Regions from separate parts of the Lysinibacillus sp. NPDC056232 genome, predicted to be linked through region 1. Evidence: riboswitches for the same ligand, from Rfam matches in the RefSeq annotation. Region 1 holds a riboswitch; the other holds the start of a gene.

The links. Region 1 has a riboswitch for magnesium ahead of mgtE (magnesium transporter). Riboswitches for the same ligand answer to the same signal wherever they lie in the genome.
Region 2: it holds a riboswitch for magnesium, as region 1 does, so the genes downstream of both, ACFCYJ_RS10115 (magnesium transporter CorA family protein) here and mgtE (magnesium transporter) in region 1, are expected to answer to the same signal.

Annotation. Positions count from the first base shown of each region.
Region 1 is NZ_JBHJTF010000017.1:479-8,978, reverse strand. Features, by position in the region: gene ACFCYJ_RS13815 (hypothetical protein) at 697-885, shown strand; gene ACFCYJ_RS13810 (alpha/beta hydrolase) at 1,172-2,194, shown strand; gene ACFCYJ_RS13805 (Ger(x)C family spore germination protein) at 2,469-3,626, shown strand; partial or broken gene ACFCYJ_RS13800 (nucleotidyltransferase domain-containing protein) at 3,725-4,027, opposite strand; gene mgtE (magnesium transporter) at 4,693-6,051, opposite strand; M-box (ykoK) riboswitch at 6,305-6,470, opposite strand; gene ACFCYJ_RS13790 (AcpB/EbpR/MafR family transcriptional regulator) at 6,777-8,252, opposite strand; partial or broken gene ACFCYJ_RS13785 (HD-GYP domain-containing protein) at 8,409-8,500, shown strand, end outside.
Region 2 is NZ_JBHJTF010000010.1:73,029-81,528, forward strand. Features, by position in the region: gene ACFCYJ_RS10110 (magnesium transporter CorA family protein) at 1-530, opposite strand, end outside; gene ACFCYJ_RS10115 (magnesium transporter CorA family protein) at 552-1,481, opposite strand; M-box (ykoK) riboswitch at 1,729-1,903, opposite strand; M-box (ykoK) riboswitch at 2,676-2,849, shown strand; gene ACFCYJ_RS10120 (MgtC/SapB family protein) at 3,221-3,925, shown strand; gene ACFCYJ_RS10125 (magnesium transporter) at 3,944-4,717, shown strand; gene hpaB (4-hydroxyphenylacetate 3-monooxygenase, oxygenase component) at 4,806-6,242, opposite strand; gene ACFCYJ_RS10135 (hypothetical protein) at 6,588-6,776, shown strand; gene recD2 (SF1B family DNA helicase RecD2) at 6,908-8,500, opposite strand, start outside.

The DNA.
Region 1 (8,500 bases):
GAACATCATCCCTACATAAAAAGTAGTTTCTCCATATATTTAAAATGAGTCAATTGTATTTCCTCCTTACGTATAATTAAATTTGATATAAACATACTTAAACTGTAAGAACCTTCAACCGCTTGTATTTCGCAAATGAAAATTGAGCCACTTCGCAATTGAACAGGCAATCCATTTCAGTGGACAAGTTAAATGTCATAGCACATTTTTCGGTGGGCTTTACATGGAGCCTCTGCGGGCATAATTCGCACTTTAAAGGCGTAGTATCAGTAATTTAACGCCCGTACAAGGGTATCATGCCCGCCACTCCAAATAAAGCCGAGGTGTTCTTCTGGAAAAGACAGGTAGTGTAAAGTGGCTCACTGGCTCAGTTAACAATTGGCTCAAAATTGGGTTGCGATATACAACCGCTATATATTGCTCATTGACTAAACTAGATTTTCACATAACTCCGAGCATTTATAGCGGTTAATTTACTCCTACCATTCCAACAAGTAATAAATCGATACTGAACTCTTTAAAAGTTGTCCTCTACTATACAATTGAGGAAATTAAAGCAGATTTTGAGGAAGTAATAAATACAAATAAACACCCCAGTACGGATAGCAGAATAGATAACTAATTACATTTGTCTGTTTTTTAAATGATAATTCCAAAGGAGGTTATACAATGAAGAAAATATTTTAAATAGGGGTATTGTCGATATTAACACTAACTGCATGTAGTGAGGAGGAAGCTTCATATAATGAAGAAGCTCCAGCTAGTGAGCAAAAAGAAGCTAAAGAAAAAACTGTAAATGCTTATACTGAAGACGTTTCTGAGAAGAATCCTATCGATGAAGCATCTAAGGAGCTTCATACAAAATATAGACAGTATGATGAATAAACACAAAAAGCCCAGGTACTCTACATTGCTATTCCACATACATAATATTCTCTTCTATTGGTTGAGGGTCGAAATCTGATATAATACATTTGTATGAAGTTCAATAATGTCTAAACTAGACTAACAATATTCATCATTCATCTTATTAGATAAATCTTGTAGTGGGAGGAAAATCAGAGTATAAAGAACGCTGGTCTTTCTTTTTGCATAACGTAGGCATCCCCCCTCTTCTTTTTCCGTCAAGTGAATTTCATATAAATACGTAATGAGGTAAGGGTAATTCAATTTGAAAACTAAAAAAAGTTTTTATAAGAAAAAAAAACGATGGATGATTCCAGTTTATATTATTGTCATTCCTATATTGCTTATATTTATAATTGGTCAGTTTACACCTGTACTTAATACCTTTATAATCAAGCAGCTTTTTGAAGCTGATTCTTTTGCATCCCCTAAGGATATTGAAACAATAAAAAGGCAAGTCCATGTTGAAAAAGATATTATTTACGATAAACATGGAGTTGAGAATAGTCTTTTAGATATTTATTATCCGAAAAATATTAAGGGAGAACTCCCTGTTATCATGTGGATACATGGCGGTGCATTTGTATCAGGTAGTAAGGAACAAACGCAAGAATATGGAATGGCATTAGCCAATGAAGGATATGTTGTAGCAAATATAAACTATGCTATTGCACCGGGACAAAAATATCCGGGGCCAATCATACAAACTAACCAAGCTCTTAAATATATACAGGACAATGTTTCGAAATATGGCGGCAATATGAATCATTTATTTATTGGCGGTGATTCAGCAGGGGCTCAAATTGCCAGTCAAACTATTGCGATAATAACTAATGAAGCTCTAGCAAAATCAATGGATATTCAACCTACTGTTGATAAAAAACAGTTAAAAGGTGCTCTTTTATTCTGTGGAGTTTATAACATGGATAAAATAGGTGCTCAGTCATCTCCAATAATAAAAAAAGGTATCCAGTCAGTATTTTGGGCATATACAGGAAAAAAAGATTTCAAGTCCTTCTCTAGACTAGATGAGATGTCTACAGTTAAACATGTAACACCTAATTACCCACCTACCTTTTTGACAGTTGGAGATGCAGATCCACTAGCCCCGCAATCAACAGAGCTTATAGATGTTCTCAAAATGAATGGTGTAGAAGTAGAAAGTGTTTTATTTGACGGAACAAATACTGACCTAGGTCATGAGTATCAATTTGATTTTACTACTACACACGCTGAACAAACACTAGGGAAAACGATTGCCTTCTTGAAAAAACATAGTGGGAAATAGACCAATAAACATAGTATTTCTATCCCCGAATAAAAGTTCACTTACCAATTATTTCTTATTTTTAATAATTTGAATCAATATCCTAACCTAAAACCGATTTCCATATAGGTAATCGGTTTTTTCTTTTTAGAAAATAACTTTTCCTTAAAACCTTATTTTTTAAATCATCTACTGAACTTTCCCTTAAAATTTTTAAAAAGACCCTTTTATTTATAATTCTCTTCATTTTTGCCAAACTAAATAAAATATGTATTGATATTTAAGGTGGAGAGAAATGAATAGGATAATTAAGGGCTTTTTTATATTAACCGTAACACTCCCTCTTCTATCTGGATGTTGGGATGAGATAGAACCCCAAAGAATGTACTATGTTAATGGGGTCGGGGTGGATTTTAAAGACAATCAATATGAAGTTTATCTACAATTAATTAACTTTAAAGACATAGCAAAATCTGAAACACCTTATGCTCGTGAAGCACCTGCAGAGATTGGATATGCTAAAGGGGAAACTATGGAAGAAGCTATTTATGAATTATATCGCTCCATTGATCAAGAAGTATTTTGGGGACATATGACCTATCTGATATTTACAGAAGAGGCTTTAAAACACGAGGAAGTTATTTCAGTTTTCGATACTTTTTCGCGATTTAGAGAAACAAGATATCAGATAAATGTTCACTTTACCCAAGACTCTCTAGAAGAAATTCTTTTGATAACACCTATTTTAAATAAACCATTAATTGATTCTAAATTAAGTCATCCATTAAACATCCGGAAATTAGAAGTATTTACAGAACCCGTTAGCTTAAGGAATCTTGTTATTGGTTTAAATGAACCTAGTCATGAAGTTAGTTTACCTTTGGTTTCAATTGATGAAAATTGGGAGACAACAAAAGAGCACCCTTCAAAAGAGACTACAATTAAGGGGATAGGAATACTTTCAAAAGATGGATTTAGGGGGGTAATTAAAGGTGATACCGCAAGAGGTGTTAACTGGATGCAGAATAAAAAGAATAGAGGAGACTTAACCTTTAAATTAGACAGTAATAAAAGTTTAACAGTAGATATTGAAAAAAAATATTTTGATGTTAAACCAATTATTAAAGGCAATCAAGTACAGTTTAAGGTTGATATTAAAGTCGATGTTATACTTAATGGTTTCAAAAGTAAGGCAACAGAAAATGAAATACGTAAGGAAGTTATTAAGAAAGTTAAAGAGGAAATAAAGGCAACCTACGAAGCAGGATTGAAGTTAGACGTTGATATTTATCGTTTATCCGAATACCTTTATCGAAACAACGTAAAAGCATGGAAAGCATTGGAGAATAACGGGAAAATCCCCTTGACTAAAGAATCAATTAAAAAAATAAATGTTCAAGTTGATAAAATAAAATCAGGTAGAAAAACATTTGAAACAACAATTAAAGAATAAATACAAAATGACCAGGCTCACAAAAAAATGTGATTACCTAGTCATTTGTATATAAGACTATCACTTATTTATAGTTGATAACCCTTTTTGGTTAAATTTTCGTACTTATCCAATACATCTGAGATAAACGTTCAACTGTTATGGTTAAAAAGTTGCTTATTTCTAATTTAATCCCATCTCCCGTTAGATAGGACAGACCCTCTTCCTCTTCATACGGATGATATGCCAAAATGTTTCCATCAACCTTTTGAATGGGGGAACTTTCGATCTTCCTCTTCTGGTGGTGTTGACCACAAAATATGCAATTCAATGTCCGAATTTTCATCCTGTAAGTTTCTTGAAATCGATCCTGCCAGGATTATAGCTTCAATTTTCGGGTTTTGCAAATAGACTTCTGCCATATCTTTTGGGGGCAGGTTTTAGTATGGTTTTGGAGACAGTCGGAATAGGATTAATAGGTTTCATTAAAGACGTAATTTAGTTTGAACATTGACTTTTTAGTATATTCTTTCAATTAATACCTTTGGTGTACCCAACGCCTACAAAGGAATCTTTTTAAAAAGACATTTAACAATAACTTTGAAATCACAAGGTTATTTTGATGGAAAATCCCTCTATTTACGTTTTGCATCTTACACCGAAAGCTGTTGACATTGCCACTTGACGTATAAATTACATTTATTGATTTTTCAGTTAACACTTTCTTTTTATTCTTTACTTGTTCAAAATTCATGAAATTTTTTTGTGAGTTACTTTTTAAATGTCCTTTATGTAAAAAGACAATAAAGTTATTTAAAAACCTAAAAAACATGTATAACCCCGTTCTAATTTTAGGACGGGGTTAAAATATAGTAGTTTAATTTTCAATATAAGATACTTCACTAATAACAATAAAGTCGTTTTAAATCTAAGGTTTATTCAAAAATAGTGCTTGATTGTTGAAAATCAAGCGCTATTCTATTTAAGGTTCTTGAAGCTAGGCAGTCCTTTTTGAGTTATAGTCACCCATTTGCTTAACAAATCTTGATAAAGCTTAAAGAATACCACCAGGAGAGCAGTGAATTTTCTACATCAATTTTGAAATAAACATTGTTGCAATGCCAAAGTAAATAAGTAAGGATAGTATATCATTTAGTGTTGTAATTAATGGACCCGAGGCCACTGCCGGATCGATGTTGAATTTATATAATATTAGTGGGATAATGGTCCCGGCTAAAGTCCCAATAATTAGAGTCACAACTAATGAACTACCAACAACTAAACCTAAAATCGGATTTCCTTGCCAAATATAGGCTATAATCGAGATTAAGATTCCACAGGTAATGCCTATAATCAGTCCAACTTTAAGTTCCCTAATAATAAGTTTAAAAACTACTCTTTTATTTGTATCTGTAGTGATTAGACCTCTTACAACAACAGCTAACGATTGAGTGCCTGTATTTCCAGTCATCCCAGCAATCATAGGCATAAAGAAGGCAAGAGCGACAACTTTGGATAATGTTTCTTCGAAACCGCTAATAATGGTTCCTGAAACTAATCCGATAAATAAAAGTAAGATAAGCCAGGGAAGTCGGCGATACGCAGCTACGTGTGCCTTCGTGTCAAAATCAATGGCTTTACCAGATGCCGAAAGTTTTTCAATATCTTCGTTTGCCTCCTTTATAACAACGTCAATAATATCGTCAACTGTTACAATTCCTACTAATTCATTATTTTTTTCTACAACAGGAATTGATAAAAAATCATAACGTTCTATTGCACGAGCAACTTCTTCCTGATCCGTTTCAGCAGAAACGGAGATTACTCTGCTATACATAATATCCTGAATTTTTTCAAATTCATTACTTATGATTAAATCCCGATAGGATACAACACCTACTAATTTTTTATCATTATCAATTACATATAAATAGTTAATCGTTTCTGAGAACTCTGCAAAAATTTTGAGTTTATCAATTGATTCTCGAATAGTAAAGTGTTGAGGAATCCACACAAAACGGTTTGTCATTATTCGTCCTGCAGTTTCAGGGGGGTAGTTCATGATATTTTGAACAATTTTTGATTCTTCTTGTTTCATACCTGAAAGAAGTTCTTCAATTTTATCAGGAGATAGGTTTTCTAATAATGAAGCTAAATCATCATTATCCATTAAATTCATTACCTGTCCTGATTTTTCAATCCCTAATTTATTAAGAACTTTTAATTGGAGTACCTTTTCAAGCTCTTGAATGAGTTCAGCGATTTGTACAGAAGTAAGAAACAATAAGAAACGTGTATGATGTTTTTCTGGTAACCCCTCAAAAATCCGTGCAATATCATAAGGTTGGAGTTCCTTTAATGTTGCTTGAAATTCTTTCTGTTTCCCTTCTTTTAATGACTTGAAAATTTGAAGAGTTATTTGGTTTTCTGTCATGTTTTTAATCATTTTAACCACTCCTTAATTGAGAAACAAAAACAAAATTCCTCTCAACGATAAAGCAATAGTTAAGAAAGATAATTTAAAATTCCTCATAAATATTCTTTGTATTTAGTTCATTTTTATAACATTTCGAGTTTGGTTCTGAATAGTCATCCATTTTCCTCACCTCACAGAAAAATAAAACACCTTCATAACGAATGAAGGTGTTTACACGGTACTATAAACGTACATTGATTGCACTACAAATAAATGTAGCAAATGTGCTCCTCCATTCGTAGAGCTTTAGCACTGTGTGGCATAGGACAAAGCCAGCTACATTAAAAACCACCTTATGTCGATGGTTTCTGTTGACCCATTGGCGTCTTTCGACATTTTTGGGCAGTAGCATATCTCCTACACAGGAGCCTCACCTAACGAGGATGTTTTGTTTGAAATTTCACTCTATAAGAATATCTTTGAAAAGTCAATGTTTTTATAAATGATTTAATATTTTGACACATTAGTATCTCTGTCTTAAGTAGCTATTGAATTTGATTCATTTTTTTATGACTTTGTCTCCTATTTAAATATATACCGTCTGCTAAACACGAAAAGATTCTGTATATCACAGGATTTTTTTAGCTATCAGATGTTAGAATTGCTGATTTCTGTAACTCTGATTAAATGAAAAATAAATCAATAAGTTCCTTTGTTGGCTTACATTACACAAAAGGAACTCTTAAATCACTTACTTATTCAAACTCTTTAGAAAGTTTCAAATGAATTAAAGTGAAAATTTCTTTTTGTACTTTATTCAGATCATGTGACAAAGGAATTGTATTAACGCAAATTATAGGAGCGGATATATCCTTTAACCCTGAAATATTCGTGATAATTAAGTCATAATTTTTGGAAACCTCTCTGAAAGTACTTAGATTTAATTCCTCAATTATAAATGGCTTAATTAAATGTCCAAATTGATATACCATTATATTTTGTATGAACTCAGTGTGTTCTATGTCTGCATCACAAAATATTCCTACATGAAGTATCGGAACTTTACTTTTTAATGCACTCAATAAGTGTCCCCAATTTATAATCAATATGTATAACGTTTCCGTAAAAAAATTCGAAGTCCATTTAAATTCCTTATGAAATTGAAATTTCGTTAGCTCCTCTTTTAAAAACAATACAAAGTATGAAAATTCATGAGAAAAACGTTCTGAAAATAAACGTCTTTTATCATTTAAAATAAAACTTCGACCATAATTCATGGTTTGCAAATTATATAATTCCAAAATTATCTTTTCTTTTTCTTTATTTTGAATGGGTATATTTAATTTGGTTGCGAGACAATGCAAAAAAGAGTCGATTTTAGGGACAATTATCCATGCTTTATTTATTTTTTGTTGAATCATTCTTTCTAATGTTTCGTAGTTGAAGGCATATTGATTATTAAGTAAAGCAGAAAAGAGCTGTTGAACAGTTTCTTTGTTAAATTCAAGATTAAAAGTGTCTTTAAACCATTCACAAAACAATGTGTTATCAAAAATGCTTAGATCTAAATGATTTGGAAAATGTTCTGGAACAATTTTCTTGTGATGATTCTTTAATCGAATCACATTTACCATTGTCCAATTTTTAATTCTAATTAAGTCTGGGAAATTAGGTTGAATATGATTTGCTTGCATTACATGGAGGAATAATTTATCCAATACTTTGATTTGTGTGTCTTCAAATGGGGTATAAGTTACACCATACTTCTCATAAAAAAAATGAACCATAATAGATCTAATATTTTGTTCGTTCCCAATTATTTTACAAGGGTTTGTTACGATTTGTATTTCATACTTATTTAAAAAAGTATTCAATTTAGCAATAATCCGTCTCATAGTGGAAGAGCTTAGAAATAACTCATTTGCTATGGTTTCAATGTCGTATTTCTCTTCAAAAAATATGCGTTCGAGGAACAAAAATTCTGGACTTAAAGATAATACCTTTTGATAAATAAAATCTGCAGAATAATGATTTGGATAGGTAAGCATAACACCATTTTGAGATGTTTGAATTTGAAAGGGTTTAAATTCTGTATTTATTAACTTAATGTCATCACGTAGAACTCTTTCAGAGCAATTGAGTGTTTGAGCTATCACACTCAAAGTAATCCATCCATCCCTTTCATATAATTTCTCTAAAAATTGTAGTTGTCTGAGTAAGTTTTTATTCAAAAGTAAGCGCACTATTGTATTCCTTCCTTAGTTAACAAAATTCATTTGGTACATTTCAAATTATTCCGATTGTGAGGTATTTTTTGAAATGAAATATTGGTTTGGGTTTGATAACATTTTTTTATATTTAAATAGTTAAAGGAGATGAATATCTTGATGAATATCTTGATAAAAGATCTTTTAAGGTTACAGGATACATATACAAAGGAACATAGTGAAAGGGTGGCTGTATATGCCACGATTTTAGC
Region 2 (8,500 bases), on a different contig from region 1:
TGAATCAGACCAAAAAGCTCACGATTGTTATGTGATTCTTTTAATTCTCGCTGTAATCGTCCAACCTGCGCTTTTATACGCTTGAGAAAATCGAGATACGATTGAGCAATCGCTTCAAATAGAAGTAATGTTATTCGAGTCTTCATATGCGTTTGAAATGTTCCATACTTTCCTGAAAATATGTCTCTACATAATGGATTGTCTTCTTTTGTGACAATTATTAAATGGTCCTTTACATGAATAATCCCGATTGGTATCGTACGATAAGGAATTTCCTCGTACAAACGTTCCTCATTCATCACAACAGGAGAATTAAGAATGATGACCATTGACGAATCTTCTTTTTCAATCCGAGGTCGCTCATTGATGTCTAAGGAATCACGAATAAAATCTTTCGGAACATTAAGTTTATTTGAAATTTGAGAAATTTCAGCATCTGTCGGATCCACAAGATAGAGCAACGTGTTGTGAACAATATCAGATACCTGTTGTAATTGACCTATTGAATTACTTTGATATATCGTAAGCATCTTTTTTCCTCACTTTCTCTTCTAAAATAGCCGTTTTTTATAAAATACCCAACCTGTCAACAAGCTAATGACTGCAGAGATTGACATTAGTACTGCTAATGCATATGCACCATCTTGCTTCGGTAATGGGAAATTCATCCCATAAATTGTTGCGACCATCGTCGGAAACGTCAAGATAATCGTAAATGCAGTTAAAACTTTCACTACAACACTGAGGTTAATTTCAATCGCAGCAGAATATGCATCCATCATATTACCTAAATTTTCGTTGTAAATTTTTGATGTATCAAGAGCTTGCTGCATCTCATTAAGAGTGTCTTGCATCCGTTTTTCATCTTCTTCATTCATTTCTAGTACTCTTGACAATTTCCTCATCATTACAAGATTTACTGTTAACGCCTTTATGAAATAAACAAGGCTCTTATTTATATTGAGTAAAGTATACACTTCACTGTTCTTGATCGATTTTTGTATTAATTTTTCAGATACAATAACTTTTTGATTAATATCGTCAAGGCTTCGTAAACAATAACGGGCCGAAATAAGCAACAATTGTAAAATAAAAGATACGTTTATATTGTTATTAAAATTCTTATCGAGAATTTTGCTAAATTCCTGTAAAATCGGATGATTAACGCGACAAATTATTACAATTACTTCACTTGTTTGAATAATACCGATTGGAATTGTCCTATATGGTATAGTTTCACCATTTGGCATTTTTAAGGGTACATTGACAATCAGTAATAAATCATTTCCGCTTTTTTCTATTCGTGATCGTTCATCAATATCAAGGGAGTCACTAATAAAGTCAGTTGGTACTCCAAGTCGATTAGCAACATACTGTATATCCTCTTCGGATGGTTCAGTGAGATATACACAGCTACCCTGAACGATCTTAGGCTGTTCTTCCAGTAGCCCTTCTTTGCTTCTTTTATAGATTTTAAGCATTGAATCGCCCTCCTAATCTGCTGAATTAAAACAGATTTAAGTTTTTTACTCCTACTATCTTCATCGGTCGGACTCGGACTCTCCATTTTGACCCCCTCCTTTCTAAAAATGAACTCTTTTACCCCTGCTAAAAGGATTTAATCGATATGGCATTATGCAATAAGGATCTTTTTGGAAATTAAAAAACCCTCTAGGAGTCCTAGAGGGTTTAAAAAGTGCACAAAAATAAGCAGCACAAAAAAGCACTTTCGATTCCCCCTAGTCGAGTTTTAGCACTATACACCGTAAAGAGATGAATTTATCTCTTAGCCACCTTATGAAAAGCCTTAATCCGGCAATTCCTGTTCTACCCATGGGCATCTTTCGATATTTCTGGGCAGTGGCCTATGTTTGTATAGGAGCCTCACCTAACGAGGTTTTATTTAATTTCTTCGCAATCGTAAGCCGTATTTTTTGATTTGTCAAGAGTCAAAAAATTTTTTTTAGGTTTTTTTATTACGAATTCCCGTGCGAAATAAGAAATAAACGGAGTAGAAATTTGCGGTTGTTTACGAAAAAAATTTTCTCAAACAAAACAGATAAAGAGCTTTCGTAATACTTTACTCTAATCAATTATGCCTCGGCATAATCTCGTAGCTCACATATTACCAAAAAGATTCCAGTAAACTTTGCTCCGTAACGAAAGTAGAGAGACAAAAAGCAATTGCTCCTCTCCACTCTATGTATTTTCATCGATTTTTGTATTGATCCTATTTAGATTTTTTGTTCAGCAGTTTTAAATAAAAAAACTTACGTATTCTGAAAAGGGCTTAACAACTGTTACAGAGGCTATTGATTATCGTAAATTACAAATTTATAAATTTTAAATTCGAAAAATCTCTACCCCACAATTTGATTAAGTAAAAATTGTAAGCATAAAAATATGGCTCATCAAATAGAGGATTTACAAGACCCTGGAGCGAGCCAGTAGGCGAGGGAAGGGTAAAGAGGAATTACGTCTCTGTGATACGCATTCGTAGCCAATATCATTTTGCCCCAAGTGGCTAATCGGACCCCCAGACGGAACAGAAATCCTCCCATGTTATGATGATGCACCGAAAATACACTATTTCCCTGATACCATTTTTTAAGGTTTTTTCTTTTGAACAGTTGTTGACAACCAAAATTATTCGGAGTACAATTCACTTGAAAACTATATGTCCTCGTTAGGTGAGGCTCCTATGCAAACATAGGCCACTGCCCAGAAATATCGAAAGATACCCATGGGTAGAACAGGAATTGCCGAATTAAGGCTTTTCTTAAGGTGGCTAAGAAATGATGTCATTTCTTTACGGTGTATAGTGCTAAAACTCGATTAAGGGGAAACGAACGTACTTTTTTTGTTTTTTTGTGCGCTTTTCACCCCCTCTAAATCGTTAGAGGGGGTTTTATTTTATTTGACTATAAAAGGGGGAACATGTGATGGATAGTTATTCGATATGGCATTTCATATTTTTAAATAATTCGAATATGGCAAAAGGCAGCGTTTTTGCGTTCAGTCCGCATATGTCCCTTACTTCAAAAACCCAATTATGAATTTTTTCGCAAATTGGCGTTTACCAAGATAGGTTTATTTGATGTGTACGTCGAACAAGATACATTCTAAGCAAGAAGCTCCCTTTTTTACGGGAGCTTTTTTATATTATTTTTATTTTAGTGGCATTCTATAAAAAGAACTGAAGAGGTGATTGACGATGATAATGACAGTAGAAATGATAATCAAGTTAAGCCTAGCTTTACTATTCGGATTATTGATTGGGATTGATAGACAGATTAAACAAAAACAACTTGGCATGAGACCTAGTATGGTCATCTGTATTGCCAGCTGTTTATTAACCATTGTCTCCATAGAAGCATTCGGAAAATTTGGAGGTGCCAATCATCCGAATATGGATCCGATGAGACTTGCTGCGCAGATTGTAAGTGGAGTTGGTTTCATTGGTGCTGGTGTTATTTTACGAAGAAGTAACGAGGTGATTTCTGGTCTTACTTCCGCTGCGCTAATCTGGTCAGCTTCTGCCCTTGGAATTTCTATCGGGGCGGGGTTTTATATAGAGGCAACATGTGCTGTCATCCTTTTGATAGTGGCAGTCAACATTGTGCCCTTTTTTATTAAAACATTAGGTTTATCAACACTTAACCGACAGGATATTTCATTAAAGATTATCGTGGAATCGAATTATCGTATGACAGAATTAATTAAAATGATTAAGCATAGAGGGCAAAATGGATCTTCCAAAAAATACGAGTATAAAATTCGGCATTTCAAGCTCAAAGATATTGATAACGATCACCAATTAATTGACTTAATTCTTTCGGTACCAGAAGACCAATATACGACGGAGATTTATTATTATGTCAAAAAGATTGATCACGTCCTGAGTGTCGAAATTGAGAATTTGTAATAGAAAGGAGCGTCAATAATGATTAGACTACATCAATATAAATATAAAGAAGAGTACACATACTACATGTTGCAATCTTTAAAGTCTGGAAAAAAAGATTCTTTTCGAAAGGATTTTCTAGATTTACACCCTATGGATCAAGCAACATTTTTTATAGAACTTAGTGAGGAAAGACGCTTCACAATTTATTCATTTTTAACTCCTTGTGAATTTGGAGAAATTTTTAGCGAGTTAGAACCATCTTTGCAGAAAAAATGTATTTTGGAGCTTGACCGTCCATTTGCAGTGGAGATGTTAAATGAATTACCTTCAGATGACGCTACCGATTTTTTGGGGCTACTATCATATAAAGAAGCTGATTATTATTTAGCGCAAATGGAAAAAGATGAAGCCGATGATATTAAGCAATTACTTCAATACAAAAAAGGGTCAGTGGGAGCCTTGATGACAACAGACGTAGTAATAGTTGCAAAAGATGATTTAGTAATTGATGTGTTTGAACGTCTAAAGCATAGCGAAGTAGATGCAGAAACTTTTTATTACTTATACGTTACAGATTCCAATAAACAATTGCTTGGTGTCATATCATTACGAGAGCTTATCATTTCCCCATCAGAGAGTCGAATGGGTGAAATTATGAACTCTGGAATCATTTCAGTGACTGCCAACACAAACCAATCTGAGGTCTTCCAAATCATACGCAAATATGGTCTTTTAGCAGTCCCTGTTGTAACAGAGAACTTTGAACTCCTTGGAATCGTTACTTTTGATGATGTGCTGACTAATCTATAAAGCTATTGATATTGTATATTTTTCACAGCAACTCATATCATAGAGAAGTAACTGTTTAAATTAGTTTTAAACAGTTACTTCCTCGAAACTAATTATTATTTTTTAAAAAGCTTTCTACTCTATTCACTAATTCTTCCCTATTGTAAGAATTATAAAGCGCGCTAGCTAAACGGACTGGGTCCCCAAAGAAAAAGCGCTCATACAGTGTTTGTCTTGTACCGAAGCTACTCATCGTTAAATCCCAAGCTAGGCGGAATTTTTTGACGCGCTCCTCTCCACCATCTTGAAAAGACTGTAGATAGTGCTCAAGGTCGCCGTCATCCGCAGTAAATGCTTTTTCACTTGGAATGGACATTAGTCCACTTGCGCCAAGTAGCTGGATAATTTCTGTAAAGGTCGGATACACTTTAGGGAAAACCTGAATAGCTACTTGTACTGTTGGAAGGTCAGGTCTTATAAAACCAAAAGCATCTTTTTTTGCTTCTATTTCAGACTTTAACAGTAAGGCTTTCATCGTTTCTAATGTCACGATGATATCAACTACCTTTTGCTGTACATGTTGGTATTCGCCGATATTTATCGTATTTATAATTGACTGTACAACACCTAAGACAAATTCAGTTTTGGCAATTTGTCGTGTAAGAACTTGGTGTAAACCATGTGTTTGAAAACCACTTACGTTCAAAAAGTTATTGGCAACTTCCACATTCTCATAATAAAAGACGCGTTCCCACGGTACTACAACATTATCAAATACAACGATTGCATCCATTTCCTCGTAACGACTACTTAATGGATAATCAAAAGCCGATTCTCCTCCGACAAATGATTGCCTACATAAAAACTTTAAACCTTTTGTATTACTTGGTATTGAGAAAGAATAGCCTTTTCCTTCATCAAAACCATTTGTTGATATAACAAGGAGTTCATCTGTAATTCCTCCCTGTGTCGCTAGTAATCTCGCACCTTTAATGACTAACCCCTCGCTCGTTTTATCGACAATCTTAGCTGCAATTGTAACCTCTTCATCTTCAAAATAAAATTTTTGACGGTTTACTTGTGGCTCGATAAATGTATGTGTCATAGTCAAATCATTCTCTCGAGCATACTCATAAAATTTTAACAAATGCTGAGGGAAACAATTTGGCTTATCTTTCAAATATTCTGCAACCGATGCTAGAGCCATTAATGTCGTATTCATGTAATCCGGGCTTCTCCCCATAAGGCCATTATTGGATAATGCCCACTCACGTATTGCATTACGTCTTTTCACGAGATCTTCGACTGTCACCGCTTGAAGGAAAGACATACCTACACGGTTATTACTCGTTGGTGAAACATATGTCATCTTTTCAACCAATGCCTCTTCATTTTGTAAATCAAAAAGCCTTGCCTGACTCTGCATTACTCCCTTAAATGCTGGATGCTCCGACACCTTCCCTGTGACAACTTTCCCATCAATTGAAATATATGTTTGTAAAGCGTCAATACGGTCGATATATTGCTTTCCTGTAATTACTGGCATGCAGTCACCCCTAAACGTTACAAATGTTTTTTATACTTATTTAGTATATGACATTCCCTAAAATAGGTTCCGCTTCAGCAAGCTGTATTATAGCAACCCCTCATAATTTACAAACTGTACTACTTTATAAATACAGTTAAAAACTGCCTTCATTGCACGATTTTTCAGTTATTTTAGAGAAAAACGGTTTCAATCAGCACTTTTTTAACAAGTTCATTTTTGCGACACATTCACAAAAAAGTCTCCTTCGACTAGTACAGAATTTCTAGATTTTTTATTTATGCAGGTGTAAGATAGCTTCGAAACTAAAAACGAAAACATCTTTTTTATTAAAGGAGAATATATATGAATAAACAAATCATCTCGTACGTGGCGCAAATGGAAGCTGCTTTAATGAGCAAAATGGAGGACCATAATGAAGAAAATCTTTTATTTTCTATTGCTTCAGATATGATCGCCAAAGAAAAAGATCAATTTAAAAATGTGTGCCAAGCATATGAAGTAGTTAAACATCACTTAGTTGGCATTCACTAATCAAAAAGGTCGCACAACAAAACCCGATCAATTCGAATTGATCGGGTTTTGTATTTTACTGTGCATATGGTAGGACCATTTGGTCGAATGTTGTTATTGATTACTTTTTCTGCCCCTCATACTATCCTCTTTTACTTATCTAAGTAATCATATGGCGAGATACCGTCCATTCCAATCAATGGATGGATATATGATTCCGTTTCTACCGTTAGCTTGAAATCAATGGCTTGTTTTTCATTTTGTAAATCTTCGTTTAATGGAATCGTTTCTAATTCTACAATTTCCTCTGCAATATCCATTGGATTGAGCCTTGCACGTAGAGACGTGAAGCGCTGTAAATCATCCGTACGCTGCAAACCATCAGCTAGCACATCAGGCTCACCACATAAAATTAAGAAATTTTTTGCACGCGTAATACCTGTATATAACAAATTACGACGCAACATTTTAGAATAGCCTCGTACGACCGGCATAATAACCGTTTGGAACTCAGAGCCTTGCGATTTATGAATAGAACAACAGTAGGCAAGTGTCAATTGATTGAGGTCAGTACGTTGATAAGTTACTTCAATACCGTCGAATGATACAACAAGCAAATCTTGTTTCTCAATTGTTTCCTTTGCCTTAATAATACTGATTACCTCACCCATATCACCATTAAAAACATTACTTTCTGGTTGATTGACAAGTTGTAAGACTTTATCCTTTATACGATATGTGACATCCCCAAAGACGAGCTCTTTTCTAGTACCAGTATCGTTTGGATTAATAAGCTCCTGGATCATTTTATTTAAATTATCTATTCCTGCTGGACCTTTGTACATTGGTGCTAGCACTTGGATATTTCGAATTTCTTGCCCTTTCGTAACCGCACTTTTCACAACCTGTGTGACAACGTTTGCTACTTGATCTGATGAGGCTTTAATAAATGAACGATCAGACGTTTTTAACGTTAAGTCATTTGTGATATTACCACGTTTAATTTGGTGAGCAAGTTCAATAATAGTTGAGCCCTCTGCTTGTCGATAAACCTCTGTTAATTCCACAGTAGGTATTTGCCCGGAAGCCAACAAATCCTTTAACACCTGTCCTGGTCCTACTGGCGGAAGTTGATCTTGATCGCCAACAAATACAACTTGTACATCCTCATGCAAGGATTTTAATAATTGATGTGCGAGCCAAGTATCGACCATCGACATTTCGTCTACAATAATGAGTTTTCCTGTAACTTCACGCTCAGTTTCTTCCTCTTTTTCCTGACCAGTAAAACCTAGCAATCGATGAATTGTCATTGCGGGAAGCTCTGTTGATTCCGATAAACGCTTGGCCGCACGTCCTGTTGGAGCACATAAAATAATCGGAAATGGCTCTTCTTTTTGTGCATATTCCTTCGGGTTTAATGATAGTCCGTGTAGCTTTGCATACACTTCTACTACACCCCGAACAACAGTTGTTTTACCTGTACCAGGTCCACCAGTTAAAATCATAACGGCTGAGTTTAGCGCTTGTTGAATAGCATTCGCTTGTGTTTCAGCATATGTGACATTGAGCAGCTCTTCTGTTTCACCTATCGCTTTACGTATTTCGTCCTTACTAAAATGTTCAGCTTTCTTGTTACGTTCGATTAAACCTACTATTTTTGATGCAATTCCTACTTCTGAGAAATATAGAGATGGCAAATAGAGTCTCGTTTCTTCCCCGCAAATCTTACTTTCCTCTCGCAA